2 regions of the Paenibacillus sp. JNU01 genome follow, and region 1 is predicted to be linked to the other one. Evidence: riboswitches for the same ligand, from Rfam matches in the RefSeq annotation. Region 1 holds a riboswitch; the other holds the start of a gene.
The links. A riboswitch is a leader RNA that binds a small molecule or an ion and turns the genes downstream of it on or off. The one in region 1 is predicted to bind glycine.
Positions count from the first base shown of each region.

Region 2: it holds a riboswitch for glycine, as region 1 does, so the genes downstream of both, sdaAB (L-serine ammonia-lyase, iron-sulfur-dependent subunit beta) here and gcvT (glycine cleavage system aminomethyltransferase GcvT) in region 1, are expected to answer to the same signal.

Region 1 is NZ_CP169723.1:2,358,120-2,365,630, reverse strand. It holds gene gcvPB (aminomethyl-transferring glycine dehydrogenase subunit GcvPB) at 1-471, opposite strand, end outside; gene gcvPA (aminomethyl-transferring glycine dehydrogenase subunit GcvPA) at 468-1,823, opposite strand; gene gcvT (glycine cleavage system aminomethyltransferase GcvT) at 1,820-2,956, opposite strand; glycine riboswitch at 3,175-3,274, opposite strand; glycine riboswitch at 3,278-3,400, opposite strand; gene gcvH (glycine cleavage system protein GcvH) at 3,744-4,136, shown strand; gene NLBNIHML_RS10235 (PTS mannitol transporter subunit IIBC) at 4,556-6,010, shown strand; gene NLBNIHML_RS10230 (BglG family transcription antiterminator) at 6,049-7,511, shown strand, end outside.
Region 2 is NZ_CP169723.1:4,532,094-4,539,604, reverse strand. It holds gene NLBNIHML_RS19870 (HAMP domain-containing sensor histidine kinase) at 1-362, opposite strand, end outside; gene NLBNIHML_RS19865 (response regulator transcription factor) at 419-1,102, opposite strand; gene NLBNIHML_RS19860 (alpha-glycosidase) at 1,338-3,098, shown strand; gene sdaAA (L-serine ammonia-lyase, iron-sulfur-dependent, subunit alpha) at 3,272-4,249, opposite strand; gene sdaAB (L-serine ammonia-lyase, iron-sulfur-dependent subunit beta) at 4,239-4,928, opposite strand; glycine riboswitch at 5,041-5,175, opposite strand; glycine riboswitch at 5,180-5,302, opposite strand; gene NLBNIHML_RS19845 (phosphotransferase enzyme family protein) at 5,656-6,633, opposite strand; gene pstB (phosphate ABC transporter ATP-binding protein PstB) at 6,873-7,511, opposite strand, start outside.

The DNA of each region.
Region 1 (7,511 bases):
ATATAACAGTTCAAGTGCACCTTGAATGCTGGATTCATGCTGATAAGGGTGGATTTTGGCGAAACCATTGTAACGTGCAACATCCTCATTAATCTTCGGATTGTATTTCATCGTACAAGAACCCAGCGGATAAAATCCGTTATCTACGCCGAAATTACGACGGGACAGCGCAGTATAGTGTCTGATAACATCTACCTCAAATACTTCTGGCAGTGCCGCTGCTTCCGAACGGAGCATTTCCCGGGGAATCAACGTATCAACAGCCTGACGAGGAAAGTCACATTGCGGCAGGGAATAAGCGACACGTCCAGGGCTGCTAAGTTCAAAGATCAATGATTGTTCCGGAGCAGGAGATAAGGTCTGTGCGCTGAATGTTGTAGCTGTCTCAGATTGAGCCGGAGTGGATACTGATGCACCCATTTCAGATTGTCCTTGTATCGATGTTGTCGTTGTTGTCGTTTCCTGAGTCACAGCGATCCCTCCAATACTCGTGCAAATTCGTCGATCTCTTCTTTGCTACGTCGTTCGGTAACAGCAATAAGCATATGTCCGGCAAGCTCCGGATAATCACGTCCAAGTTCATAGCCACCAATAAAGCCCGCATCCAACAGTTTCAACTGAAGGGCATCCACGTCAGTTCCTTCAGGCAGCTTAATCACAAATTCATTAAATGTTGGCGCCTTAAACGTCAGGCTAACACCGGGAATCGCAGTTAATGTATTTAAGGTGTAATGACTCTTTTGCAGATTCAGATCCGCGACATCGATCATGCCTTGTTTACCCATGATGGACATATATACAGATGCGCTGAGCGCAAGCAAAGCCTGGTTGGAACAGATGTTGGATGTCGCTTTTTCGCGGCGGATGTGCTGTTCACGCGCTTGCAGTGTGAGTACAAATCCACGTTTGCCGTTGCGATCCGTTGTCTGGCCTACAATTCGGCCAGGAATCCGGCGCATATGAGGCTGGGATACGGCGAAATATCCGCATGTCGGGCCGCCGAGTGAAGCGGCGATGCCGAGGGGCTGTGCATCGCCAACGACGATGTCGGCACCCAGCTTGCCTGGGGCTTCCAGCAGACCCAGCGATAGCGGGTTAGCACTTACGACGAGCAGGCCCTTGTGCGCATGCACAAGGTCAGCCGCTTGTTTTACATTTTCCACGGCACCAAAGAAGTTCGGGCTCTGGATCATGACAGCTGCGGTATCATCCGATATGGCGGCTTGCAGGGCATCCCAGTCCGTGACCCCATCCTTATAACCGATCTCGATAATCTCCAGACGGAGTCCGTGCGCATACGCCTGCAATACCTGACGGGCTTCCGGATGAACGGTACGGGATACGATAAGCTGTTTGCGACGAGTTGCCGCTGCGGCCAGATTACCTGCTTCAGCAAAGGCGGTTGCGCCGTCATACATACTGGCATTGGCTACAGCCATACTGGTTAATTCACAAATGTAGGATTGAAATTCGAAAATGGCCTGTAGTTCACCTTGACTGATCTCAGGCTGATAAGGTGTGTAGGCAGTGTAGAACTCGGAACGTGAAATGACATGATTGATGACGGAAGGAACATGATGATCGTATATGCCTGCGCCGAGGAAGCTGGCGTGTGTTTCGAAATTGGCGTTGGCACCAGCTTGTTTGGACATGTGCCGTGTCAGCGCATATTCATCAAGTTTGGAGGATACGGGCAGCTCGCCCTGATAACGAATCTCCTGAGGAATGTCCTGAAACAGTTCCTCCAGCGTATCCACACCGATGGTTGCGAGCATGGCACTCTGATCCTGTTCTGTCATGGGAATGTAGCGGTGCTTGCTCATGATTGATCAGCTCCTTGAGTAAGTGTCTTTGACGTACGTGTCCGTTTATGAAAAGGGGTCTTTACGACCTCGGCTTTCAGTTTCTTCCCTCGGATCTCAATCTCAAGCGGGGTTCCCAGCGCAGCGTATTTGCTGTCGATGAGGGCAAGCCCCAGATTACGCTTCAATGTAGGTGATTGCGTGCCTGTTGTCACTTCACCGATCTGTACGCCTTCGGCGTAAATCGGATAGTGGGGGCGAGGAATACCGCGCTCCAGCACTTCGATGCCGACCAGTTTACGGGCGGGCCCGTCATTTTTTTGCTGTAACAAGGCTTCGTGTCCGATAAAAGGTCCAGCATTCAGTTTCACAAACATACCAACGCCAGCTTCTAGCGGAGAGATCGTTGCAGATAATTCCTGCCCATACAGAGGCAGCTTGGCTTCAAAACGCAGCGTATCCCTTGCACCAAGTCCAGCGGGAACCAGCCCGTGCTCTTCTCCAGCCTGCATTAATCCATTCCAGACCATAGCGGCCTGATCCGCAGGAACATATAGTTCAAAGCCATCTTCACCGGTATAACCGGTACGGGACAACAGCAATTTTACTCCACAGACTTCGGCATCCTGCACAAAACGAAACGGTTCAATCGTGGATACATCCGTTTCGGTAACTTTTCCGATAATATCCACAGCCAGTGGACCTTGCAGGGCGAGTAGCGCCGTCTGCTCCGAATCGTTGGTCATGTTTACGCCAGGGATCAAGTGCTCTTGCAGCCACGCCCAGTCCTTGTCGATATTGGAGGCGTTAACGACGAGCATATAATGCTGATCTTCCAGCTTATACACGAGCAGATCATCCACCACACCACCATCTGGATAACACATCAGGGTGTACTGGGCTTGACCGGGAACCAGCGTGGTTACATCATTGGTTGTCATTTGTTGCAAAAAAACTTCAGCCTGCTCACCCTGTACAGTGAATTCGCCCATATGGGATACATCAAACAGTCCAGCACGCTCACGCACCGCTTCATGTTCTTTCTGGATTCCGCTGAATTGCACCGGAAGCTCCCAGCCTCCAAAATCAATGCACCGTACGCCTTCGTATTGCTGATACAGGGGAAAGAGTGGTGTTCTAAGCAAATCGGACATCAAATCACCTCGTCATGGGCCGTCAAACGGCCGAATATGCAATCGTGGATCAATGAACCAGGGTATTTTTTAATTTTTCAGCTAGAAGTCATTCGTAGATAAGTATGGTAAGGCAACTATGGCAGCGCCGATTGAAATCCTGTTTTTCGTTTTTTTGGGAAAAAGGAAAAGGACAGGCCAAAGAATCGGCATGCCAAGTAGCACGCTGTATTCTAAGGCTCTGTCCCTTGTACCTGAGAGTTACCCCGCTGTATTTACAACAGGTTTCCCCTTGGGTGATCATAACGCCCGTACAGGGCGAATAGATGCTCTCCAGAGTTGCGTCCCGTAAAAGTCCTTTTGCCTGAGAGATTCACCCCCGCTTATCGGTGGTTTACTCCTTCGGCGTTACCTCATGTACATCCCGAATCGGGTGTCACGGGTAATCTCTCCCTTTACATTCATCCGCGGGTATAACATAGTCCATTAAACACATTTACTCTCCTCATTAAAACGTGAATCCACTACTGATGTCAAGAACGATATCATTGATATTGAATCAAAACCGAATATTTATTATATTTTAAATGATATTGTTCGTGTATTTAAAAAGACTGCGCTTACTATTCTAGTTTTCACCAGTATATGTAGAAAGAGTGTATTTAGGTTACGGTTTGGAGAGGCCGTTATCAAATAAATTGTGAGGTATCTTGACATTTGAATCCGAAATATCATACGCTATGTTCTGGGAAAAAGGTTAAGGTCAAAGAACGCATGCACTCATTAATGAAAAGCGAGGCGGATATCGATGAGCGAATTGAAAAGTGATTTCCTGTACAGTGAAGAGCACGAATGGGTGCAAACCGTAGGGGAGGATACTGTACGTATTGGCATTACCGAGTTCGCGCAGCATCAGCTGGGTGACATTGTGTTTGTGGAATTGCCTGACCTTGAATCCAATGTAAAAGCAGAAGACAGCATTGGAACGATTGAATCGGTCAAAACGGTGTCGGACTTGTTCTCTCCCGTCACAGGTTCAATTATTGCAGTGAATGATTCGTTGCAGGACTCGCCTGAACTTGTGAACAGTTCTCCTTACGAGGAAGGCTGGATGATTGAGATCCGTGTTGAGGGAGATCTGACAGCAGCGTTGTCTACATTGATGAATGCAGATGCGTATCGTAAACATACGGAAGAATAGGCTCAACGGACTTGTACTTATTAACATATACTTTATAAAATAATGAAATTAGCTTCATATTGTTTCGACCTGTGTGAGCCGGATGCTTGCACAGGTTTTTTGTGCTTTCCAGGAATGGTTTTGAATAGGGATCGAGGCAGATTAGGGATGTAAATCACCTGATTGGACCAAGCTATAGGTTAGAAAATGATGCTGGAAATGACAAAAGTCATAGGCAGGAAAAGCCTTGTGTACCAATGGTTTTAGCCATTATGCATCAATAAAAACGATTACATAACCTAATGTTGTCATCATTGTTCATGACGAAAGTACGCTTTCATTTCATTGAACAGGAGAGCATTCTCGCTTAGGATTACAGCAGGGGAGAAATGATACCCCTTTCATAAGTCATAATCACTTGATCCAAGGAGGATAATACAATGAGTAATTTGGACCAATCGTCCAATTCCAAAGGTGGGCTACGGGTAGGTGTGCAACGTTTTGGCCGATTCCTGAGTGGTATGGTCATGCCGAATATGGGAGCGTTCATCGCTTGGGGATTAATTACGGCCATGTTCATTCCAACAGGCTGGTTCCCTAACGAGACACTAGCACAGTTAGTTGATCCAATGATTAAATATTTGCTCCCACTGTTAATTGGTTACACCGGGGGTACGATGGTGCATGGTCAGCGTGGTGGTGTCGTAGGTGCCATTATGACCATCGGGGTCATCGTGGGTAGTGATATTCCGATGTTCCTCGGTGCCATGATTGCCGGACCACTGGCAGCATGGATCATCAAAAAGTTCGATAAATCCATTGAAGGTAAAGTTAAAGCCGGATTTGAAATGCTGGTTAACAACTTCTCAGCCGGTATTATTGGCGGGATCTTGGGGATTTTTGCTCTACTGGGTATTGGGCCAGCTGTAGAAGCGATTAGCAAAGTATTGTCTGCCGGTGTGCAAGGTCTGATGAATCTGGGCTTGCTACCGCTGGTCAACCTGATTATCGAACCAGGTAAAGTGTTGTTCCTGAACAATGCAATCAACCACGGTATTCTAACACCAATTGCAACAGATCAGGCAAGAGAATTAGGACAATCTGTTCTATACATGCTTGAATCCAACCCGGGTCCGGGACTTGGTATCTTGCTTGCTTACTGCTTCTTCGGACGCGGAATGGCCAAATCTTCTGCACCAGGTGCCGTTATCATTCATTTCTTCGGGGGAATTCATGAGATCTACTTCCCTTATATTCTGATGAGACCGATTCTGATTCTTGCCGCAATCGCGGGTGGCGTCGCAGGTACATTAACATTCATGCTCACCGGAGCAGGACTTGTTTCGGCACCATCACCGGGTAGTATTATCGCGTATTTCCTGTTAACACCAAAAGGTGGATACCTTCCAATGCTCGCAGGGGTGCTTGTAGCAGCAGTCGTTTCATTCTTGATTGCAGCAGTGTTGCTGAAAACGGGTAAACAAAAGGACGAAGATTTGGAGTCCGCATCCAGTCGGATGAAAGACATGAAGAGTCAAGGAAACGTACCGAACGCTGGCATTACAGCTAGTCATCGTGAAGCAGACAGAGCTTCAGATAAGGCTTCTTCTACAGTGAAAACAGATGTGAAGAAGATTGTCTTCTCCTGTGATGCAGGCATGGGGTCGAGTGCCATGGGTGCTTCCATTCTCCGCAAGAAGATGAAGGCAGAGGGGATTGACGTTACGGTGACCAACACGGCCATCAGTGATATCCCGCCGGATGCAGATGTGGTAATCACACAACAAATATTAACCGATCGTGCCCGCTCCGTTGCGCCGAACGCAGAACATATATCCATCGACAACTTCCTAAAAAGCCCGGAATACGATGCGCTTGTTGAACGTCTGAAGTAATTGCGCGCAATCGTTTTCCCTGAGCCGGAGGCTGAGATATGAGTATTACCAAAAGACAACGTGAAATCGTGGAGTTTCTGCTGGAGCATCCACATGAAGTCACTGCCGGTGAAATTGCCGTTGAAGTAAAGGTTAGTACCCGAACGGTTCACCGGGAGCTGCAAATGATTGAACAATGGCTTGAACCTTTGGGCATGAGGCTGGAAAAAAAATCAGGAACCGGTATCCGAATTGATGCCAGTTCCGATGATCTGGCTGTATTGCGCCAGCAACTGGAGGGTAAAGAATATGTAGAGTTTACGCCGGAAGAGCGTAAGCTCTTCATGCTTTGCATCCTGCTTGATGAAGCGGAGCCTGTGAAATTACTCGCTCTGGCTTCGGATTTGAAAGTGACCGTATCCACCGTAACCACAGATCTGGATGATCTGGAGTCACGGATTCGTCAGGCGGGACTGAAGCTGGTTCGCAGACGTGGATATGGCGTCAAGATTAACGGGAGTGAGACGATTCATCGCACAGCCATAGCTGCACTTGCTTTGGAATTTCTGGATGAATCCGACCTGTTCGGAAGACAACCTGAACAAGGTGGCTCCATCGTAAACCAAAAATTGCTGGATATGATTGGACACGGTGATGTGCTTACGATCGAAAATGCGTTATGGCAACCAGATATCGAATGGCTGGAGAACATCCCGGAACGCCAATACATGAAGCTGCTGATTCAATTATCCGTCGCAGTTGTACGTATTCGTAAAGGCTTTGGCATTGGCCGTATTTCTCCGCGAGAGAACATGGAAGATGCAACTGCAGAGCAGGATGAGATGAAGGTTCCACCTTATATGGCTTCCCGCTTATGCGGTGTGTTATCCACTCAACTGGGGCTGACATTCTCCCAAGATGAGCAAGCTTATTTTCACAGATTATTAGTTGAGACAGAGCAGCGAATTCACTCTTCGCGGCTGTTGCCAATCGACGACTTGATTTTACTGGACAGGGTACATTCACTGATTGATCAGATGCAGGCAAGAACGCATTACACCTTTCATGAGGATCGATTGCTTCGTGAAGGTCTGCTTGGTCATATGCAACCTGTAATGGAGCGAATTGAAGGGCAACAGATGATACGTAATCCGCTACTGCAGCAGATTCGCAAAGATTATGACTCCCTGTTCGAAGAGGTCAAACAATCTGTTGGGCAAGCTTGGCCAGGCACAGACGTTCCGGATGAGGAAATTGGTTTCTTAGTCATGCACTTTGGGGCTTCCATCGAGAGGTTGCGTACATTGAAACGGGAGATCAGGGCGATCATCGTGTGTACAAGCGGAATTGGATCATCACGCATGCTATCCAGCCGATTGTCCAAGGAGATTCCCGAGATTCGAATCATGGATAGCGTGTCCTGGTATGAAGCTGCCCGGATACCTACAGATCAGTATGATCTGGTGTTATCGACGGTCGATCTGCCGATGGATGAGCATCAGTATTACAAAGTGAGTCCACT
Region 2 (7,511 bases), 2.2 Mb from region 1:
AGCGTTACATCTTCACCACCGAGAATAAAGAGGGTCTCACCGCTCGCATTCACACGATACATGGAAGACTTGGGGTACGATGCATGTAATTGCTCCAAACGGGCCTTAATCTCCTCATCTGAAGCACCATTCAGGTTCACCGCTTCACGCGACCATAGGTTACTGATCCGGGTAACATCACCGTACGGTGCCGCTTGATTCGTATTTGTGTTGTTCACTACGACAACATATATGATGGATATGATCGGCAGAACGACGGGCACGAATAATACGGCCGCCAGAATCAGGATGATATATCTGGACATCAAGGACCGCCCAAAGCGTAGCTTGCCCTGCCTGGTTTGCTTATGCTTAGGAACCATGCGCGGTTCTCCTTTCCATTCTCCATTCATCGTCTTCCGTGCTCTGAACCGTCGGATCATGGCTTCTTCACACGATATCCCACACCGCGGACCGTCTGAATAACGGCTGGATTGGCCGGGTCAAGCTCCAGCTTCTCGCGAAGATGTCGAATATGTACCATTAAAGTCTTGTCCCCATCCAGATAAGGCTCGTTCCAGACGGCTTCATAGATCTGCTCTTTGGTTCGAATCATGCCCATATGTCGTAGCAGGTAAGCGAAGATGTGGAACTGTTTCCCCGATAAAACAATCTCATCCCCCGTCTCCTCATTGACGATGCGGTTGTCCTTCTCATAGATGGAGAGATGATCCAGCTTCAGAGCTGTATCCGATGAGACCGCAGTTCCCGCCTTACGCAGTTGGACCTCAATCCGGGCAGCCAGTTCATCGGGGTGAAATGGTTTCGTTACATAGTCATCGGCAAAATCGAGACCGTGCAACTTGTCGTCAATGGACGTTCTGGCCGAGAGCATGACAATGGGCACGGCTGGATGTTCTTTTTTCAGTCGCTGGCCCACCGTAAATCCATCCAGCCCGGGCAGCATGACATCCAGAATAATGAGTGAGCAACCCACAGCAGCCTCCGCTGCACCTTCACCACTGCCGAGCCATACCACCTCATAACCGCGCTCCTCCAGATCGGCTCTGACCCAAGTTGCAATTTCCGTATCATCTTCAATGTATAACAGTTTGGTTTTCATTCGAATATTCGTTTCCTTTCCGCCCCCATTGGGTTAATGATATATCTGAGCATCATCATAAAAAAGCTATCTATAACAGATGGATTCAAATCTTGTTATCTTGTTGAAGCCAAGTTGAATTCCTTTACGTTACCACACATTCTAATTATAGCTTATCCATTAACGTGGGGAATGTTATATCAATTAAATCGACCAAGTACATATTATACCTACACCTGACGGGAGGAATTTCATTATGCTGTTGGAAGCCATCTATCATCAACCGAAACGCAATTGGGCCTATGCCTATGACCAAGACACAATTCATCTGCGCCTGCGCGCCAAAAAGAATGATCTGACTGAGGTACATGCCCTGACTGGAGACAAATATGCATGGGATGCAACCAAAGCGCTGGTTCCTTTAACAAAGTTCACCTCTGACTCGATGTTCGATTACTTCGAGGGCGAGGTGAAACCTCCCTACCACCGACTAAAATACTCTTTTCTTCTCAAAAGTGGAGATGAACAGATCTGGATGACCGAGACGGACTTCCAGGAAGAAGAACCGGACGATCCGGGTCGTATGTTCCAGTTCCCTTATATTCATACAGGAGCTGTATTCACACCCCCTGCATGGGTTAAGGATGCCGTGTTCTATCAGATTTTCCCTGAACGATTCGCGAACGGCAACCCGGATATTAGTCCGGAAAAGGTGGAACCGTGGGGTGGCGAGCCGACACCCTTCAATTTCTTCGGCGGTGACCTTCAGGGTGTGATCGACCATCTGGATTACATCAGTGATCTGGGCATTAATGCGATCTACTTCACACCCATCTTTGAAGCTACCACCAATCACAAATACGATACCGAGGACTACCTGCGGGTAGACCGGCATTTTGGTGACGCAGATACCGTGAAGCGACTGGTCGAGCTGTGCCACGCACGTGGAATTCGCGTCTTGCTGGATGCTGTGTTCAACCATTCCGGGAAGACGTTTGCCCCGTTTGTGGATGTGCAGAAGAACGGAGAACAATCCAAATACAAGGACTGGTTCCATGTACATGAATTCCCGCTGGACGTGAAAGACGGCATTCCTACGTATGAGACTTTCGGATTCGAAGCGCACATGCCTAAGTTGAATACGGAGAATCCCGAGGTTAAGGCCTATCTGCTGGAGGTTGCCGAGTACTGGATTAAGGAAGTGGGTGCAGACGGATGGCGACTGGATGTTGCCGACGAAGTGGATGATGCCTTCTGGCGTGATTTCCGCCGTGTGGTCAAAGCCGCTAATCCAGATGCCTACATTCTGGGCGAAGTATGGAACGAGTCTTCTTCCTGGCTGCAAGGCGACCAGTTCGATGCGTCCATGAACTATCCGTTTACCGATGCCGTGAATGCTTTCTTTGTAAAAAATACAATGCATGCCGAACAGTTCGCGAACTCCATCGGTCGGCAATTATCCCGTTATCCGCTTCAAGCCAGCGAAGTTGCATTCAACCTGCTGGACAGTCACGATACCCCGCGGCTGCTCACGCTATGTGAAGGCGACCAGCGCAAGATGAAGCTAGCTGCGTTATTCCAGTTCAGTTACATGGGCGCGCCGTGCATCTATTACGGAGACGAGATTGGCATGGACGGTGACCATGATCCGGGCTGCCGTAAATGCATGGAATGGGATGAAGCGAAGCAGGACCGTGAGCTGCTAGACTTTTATCAGAAACTGATCTCCCTGCGTCATGCTCATCCTGCCCTGCGTGCAGAAGGCACCGTTCGTTTCCTGCAGGCTCGCTCGGATGGCAGCCAATTGGTATTCGAACGGCAGAATGAAGAGGAACGCATTCTGGTTCTGTTCAATCGCTCGGAAGAGACGGCTATTGTCGAGCTGGAGGCGGGTGACGAGGAATGGACCGAGCTATTCGGTGGAAACCATCGTACCGCCAAGGATGATGGCGTGTTTGCCATTGAATTGCCCGCGTATGGATATGCCGTACTGAGTACGGCTGTAAGCCAGGACTAGATTCATAATACAAATATATCTGAAGTCACTTATAAGTAGCCTAGCTTCACATCATTTGGCGGCATTAAACAAGCGTCCTGCAGAACCCGAATTCGGGTTCGCGGACGCTTGTTTTTATATCGCCGTTATACATCATCATGTCACTGGTTATTCCTCGGTGACCCCCGTTCAGATTAAACCTGAGGGTCCGTTTCCGCTTGAACAGTATCCGCCCCACTTGTAGTTGTGTCAGCATCCGCTGGCTTCGACTCCGTCTCAGGCTCTGCACGCTTGGCCTTCGGTTTAGCCAGCTTCTGCATCATTTTGCGACCCGTTGGTGTCTGAGCCAACCCGCCTTGGGCTGTCTCCCGGTGGCGGCTCGGCATCGCACTGCCTACTTCCAGCATCACGTCGATGACTTCATCTGACGGAATAGCACTACGCACTCCGGCCAATGCCATGTCGGCCGCAGCCAGCGCCGTAACGGCACCCAGTCCGTTACGTACGATGCATGGAATTTCAACGAGACCTGCGACCGGATCGCAGATCAGGCCCAGTGTATTTTTTAACGCTAGACCAACGGCATGAACGACCTGTTCCGGTGTACCTCCACGCAGTTCAACCATGGCACCCGCAGCCATGCCGATCGCGGAACCCACTTCTGCCTGACAGCCACCTTCTGCACCAGAGATAAATGAATTGTTGGCAATAACATAACCAATCGCTCCCGCGCAGAACAACCCATTCACCAAATGTTCGTCCGTCCAGCCAAATCGCTCCTGTGAGCTGATAAAAACACCAGGGATGATGCCGCAGGAACCGGCTGTAGGTGTTGCCACAATCCGGCCCATAGAGGCATTCACTTCAGATACACACAGGGCATACGCCATGGCAAGTGCGGAAGCATCTCCTGAGCAAGTCTCACCTTTGCGAATGTACTCGGCCATTTTTTTACCGTCTCCACCCGTTAATCCACTACGTGATGTGGTATCTTCCGTTAACCCTTTACGCACTGCTTCCTTCATCACCTGATAATATTCAGACATCTGTTTCACAACATCCGCTTCCGGTGTATTGGTCTCCTGAACCTGCTCCTCGATCATCAATTGAGCAATCGTTTTGGATTCCGCTGTACAGATCGTATTCAGTTCATGTAAATGTTTAAATCGCATCCGAATCAACTCCTCTCTTCAAATCGATGACACGAATGTCCAGTACATGATCCAGCTCTTTTAGACGCTTGAGCATATCAGGATTCGGCACGCCGTCCATCTCCATCGCAGTAAGTGCTTCGCCATCACGGGCTTTCCGATCCACCTGCATATACCCGATGTTAACCCCAGATGAACTGATCGTGGACGTTACCGAGGCAAGCACCCCTGCCTTGTCTGCATGTCGCAGCACGAGTGTCGGAAACTCACCACTAATCTGGACACGAAAATCATTCATCGCATGCACCGACACACTACCACCACCAATAGAAGCACCGATTAAGGAACATGTACGCCCTTCATGCCACAACTCAATTTTGACCGTATTGGGATGAGGAGCAGGCAGACCGCTTGTATAAAACTCAACCTCCATACCCGCTTCCTCTGCGTATTGCTCCGCATCCGGGATACGCGGATCGTCTGTAACATAATCCAGCAGACCGCCGATCAGCGCCAGATCAGTTCCGTGGCCCTGATACGTATCAGCGAATGAACCGTAGAGCGTCAGCCGGGCACGTTCAGGCGTACAACCTAGCCACTGACGCGCAATTCTTCCCAGTCTTGCTGCTCCAGCTGTATGTGAACTTGAAGGCCCCGTCATCGACGGACCAATAATTGAGAAAACATCTTTAAATCGCACCTTATAACCCTCCAATTGTATTCGTCATTTCCATCCAGATCCCATGCCATAATGTTCCTTTATTACTGAATGATGACATCAAAAAAGGACAGAAGAAGGCCACAGGCCCTCTCTCTGTCCTCGATACCTGAGAGTTTCACGATCAGCAGTGTCTCACGACAGGGTGCATGCCCTGCAATTGCAGACAAGTCACCAGACTGACTGATCATATACCCCTTGGGTGGCGCAGTTCGCGCACTCTCCAGAGTTGCGTCCAACGATGGTACATTTACCTGAGAGATTAACCACTGGGCCGGGTGCGCAGCAGCTTGCTCCTTCGGTGCCTGAACACTAGCCATTGCTCGGCTAACTCAGGTCTCTCCCGCTCGTTATCATCCGCTGTATGGAACCATTCTGAGCGTATGTCAGAACAGTAATGGAAATCGTTCATTCTTCTTCATTAAGATTAATCGACCGGAAGATCAGTGTCAACAAACTTAACGATTTCTTTGGATGTATTTCCTTCATTTTCGATTGATTCGATGAAAACCAGAATATTTTGTCAGCTTTCATCACATTAATTCGGTAAAATAAACTTTTTAAACAGATTATTTCATTTCCCTTCAATTCATAAAGCGCTTACTACTATTTATGATATTATCCACGAAACTGTTCGGGTATTCAGGCAACCATAATTTTTGAACTACCTGTTCATAGCCCTTCCGGATCTGCACATCTGAATTATAATTCACAGTTCGTAGAAGATACTCTCGTTCTGTACATAAGGTCTGCAATACTTGCTGCATAACTTCGGCATGCGATCTTTCATCCATTCGTGCCTAGACTCGTTCGCCATCTGAAAAGCATAATAACCAAGTGTAAAGATCAGCATGAACCCTTCCATTAAACGGATATCTCGATCCGTCAGTGGTGCGATCTGTTTTGTGTATCCAGATAAGAATACGTCACGTTCCTCCCGATTGAACATAAGCGCTGCCCCTCCGGCATCAAAAAGATAATAACCATAACCGTGTAGACAAAAATCAATCATGGACATCCCCTGATTCGTGATCAGCAGATTATTGCGAGTAATATCTCCATGAATAACGCCCCAGGTCTTTTCATCGAGAGGGTACGCTCCTAACTGCTCGTTAATGTTCTCAAACGTCTCCCGAAGCAGATCGAAGTCTTCCGTTGTAAAAATTCCCAATCGGACCCCCTCTTCCAGCTGCCCTAGCATGACCAAATTCTCATGGACATTACCATATGCCGGGCGTACCTTAGTTCGATCTGTCTGATTCTCCACACGTCCATATTGATGAAGCATCTGCAGCTGAGCACCAAGATCATATATCTGCTCTGTTGTCAGGCGTTCTCCCTGTTGGATGTCCCTGCCCTCAATCCACTCCAGTACTGTACAGCAGATTTCTTTACCTTCTTCAATTGTCCATAACGTGACCCAATCTCCCGATACATTGCGTACCGGATGTTGGACGCGTAATGCTGTTGTTGCATTTAACTCATGAAGCAGGTCCATCTCTGCCTCCAATGCAGAAGGCGTGTGCTGAATGCCTGACATACTTGCATATGCTGCTTGATGGATACGGAGCAGATACTTCTGCCCGCTTGCTTCATCAACGACATGATACGTCAGATTCTCGTTATGACGAATATAGGAAACGACAGGTTTTTCAATCGCATAATTCTGTATGACCTGTGCTGCCACATGGTCGTAAGACCTCTGATCCGTAGTGATTATCAACATCTCCTTTAAATTTATGTAAACGCTATCTTCGTACTAAATATCGTAGCATAATGTTGATCCTGCATACAGAAAATCCCACTGTAATTATAAAATAAAAAGCACAACCCCCGAACAAACGTCCAGGCATTGTGCTTCTGTCTCTATTTATTTCTTCATCTCTCTGTCTGTTGCTCTATGTGACACTCCACTCCATGATCCAATTATCCGAAACGCCCCATAATGTATTCTTGCGTCAGACGATTGTCCGGGTTCGTGAAAATATGCTCTGTATCCCCGTGCTCAATCATGCTGCCCAGATAGAAGTAAGCTGTATAATCCGAAATACGTGCTGCCTGCTGCATGTTATGGGTAACAATAACAATCCGCAGCTCCTTCTTGAGCTCGGTAATCAATTCTTCAACTTTACCCGTGGATACCGGGTCTAGTGCAGATGCAGGCTCATCGAGCAGCAGAATCTGCGGATCAACAGACAAGGCGCGGGCGATACATAACCGCTGCTGTTGTCCACCTGAGAGAGACAAGGCTGATTCATTCAGTCTGTCTTTCACTTCGTCCCAAAGCGCAGCACGACGCAAGCTTTTTTCCACAATCTCATCCAGTGCCTTCTTACTCTTCGTACCACGGTAGCGGGGGCCAAACGCGATATTGTTGTAGATGGACTTATGAAAAGGATTCGGCTTCTGCCACACCATGCCAATCTTCTGGCGAAGCTTGATTACATCGGTTCCAGGCTCATTCAGATCGTTACCATCCATCCAGATATGTCCCTCTGTGCGGGAACCGGCGATCTCGTCGTTCATTCGGTTAAGCGACCGTAGGAACGTAGATTTACCACACCC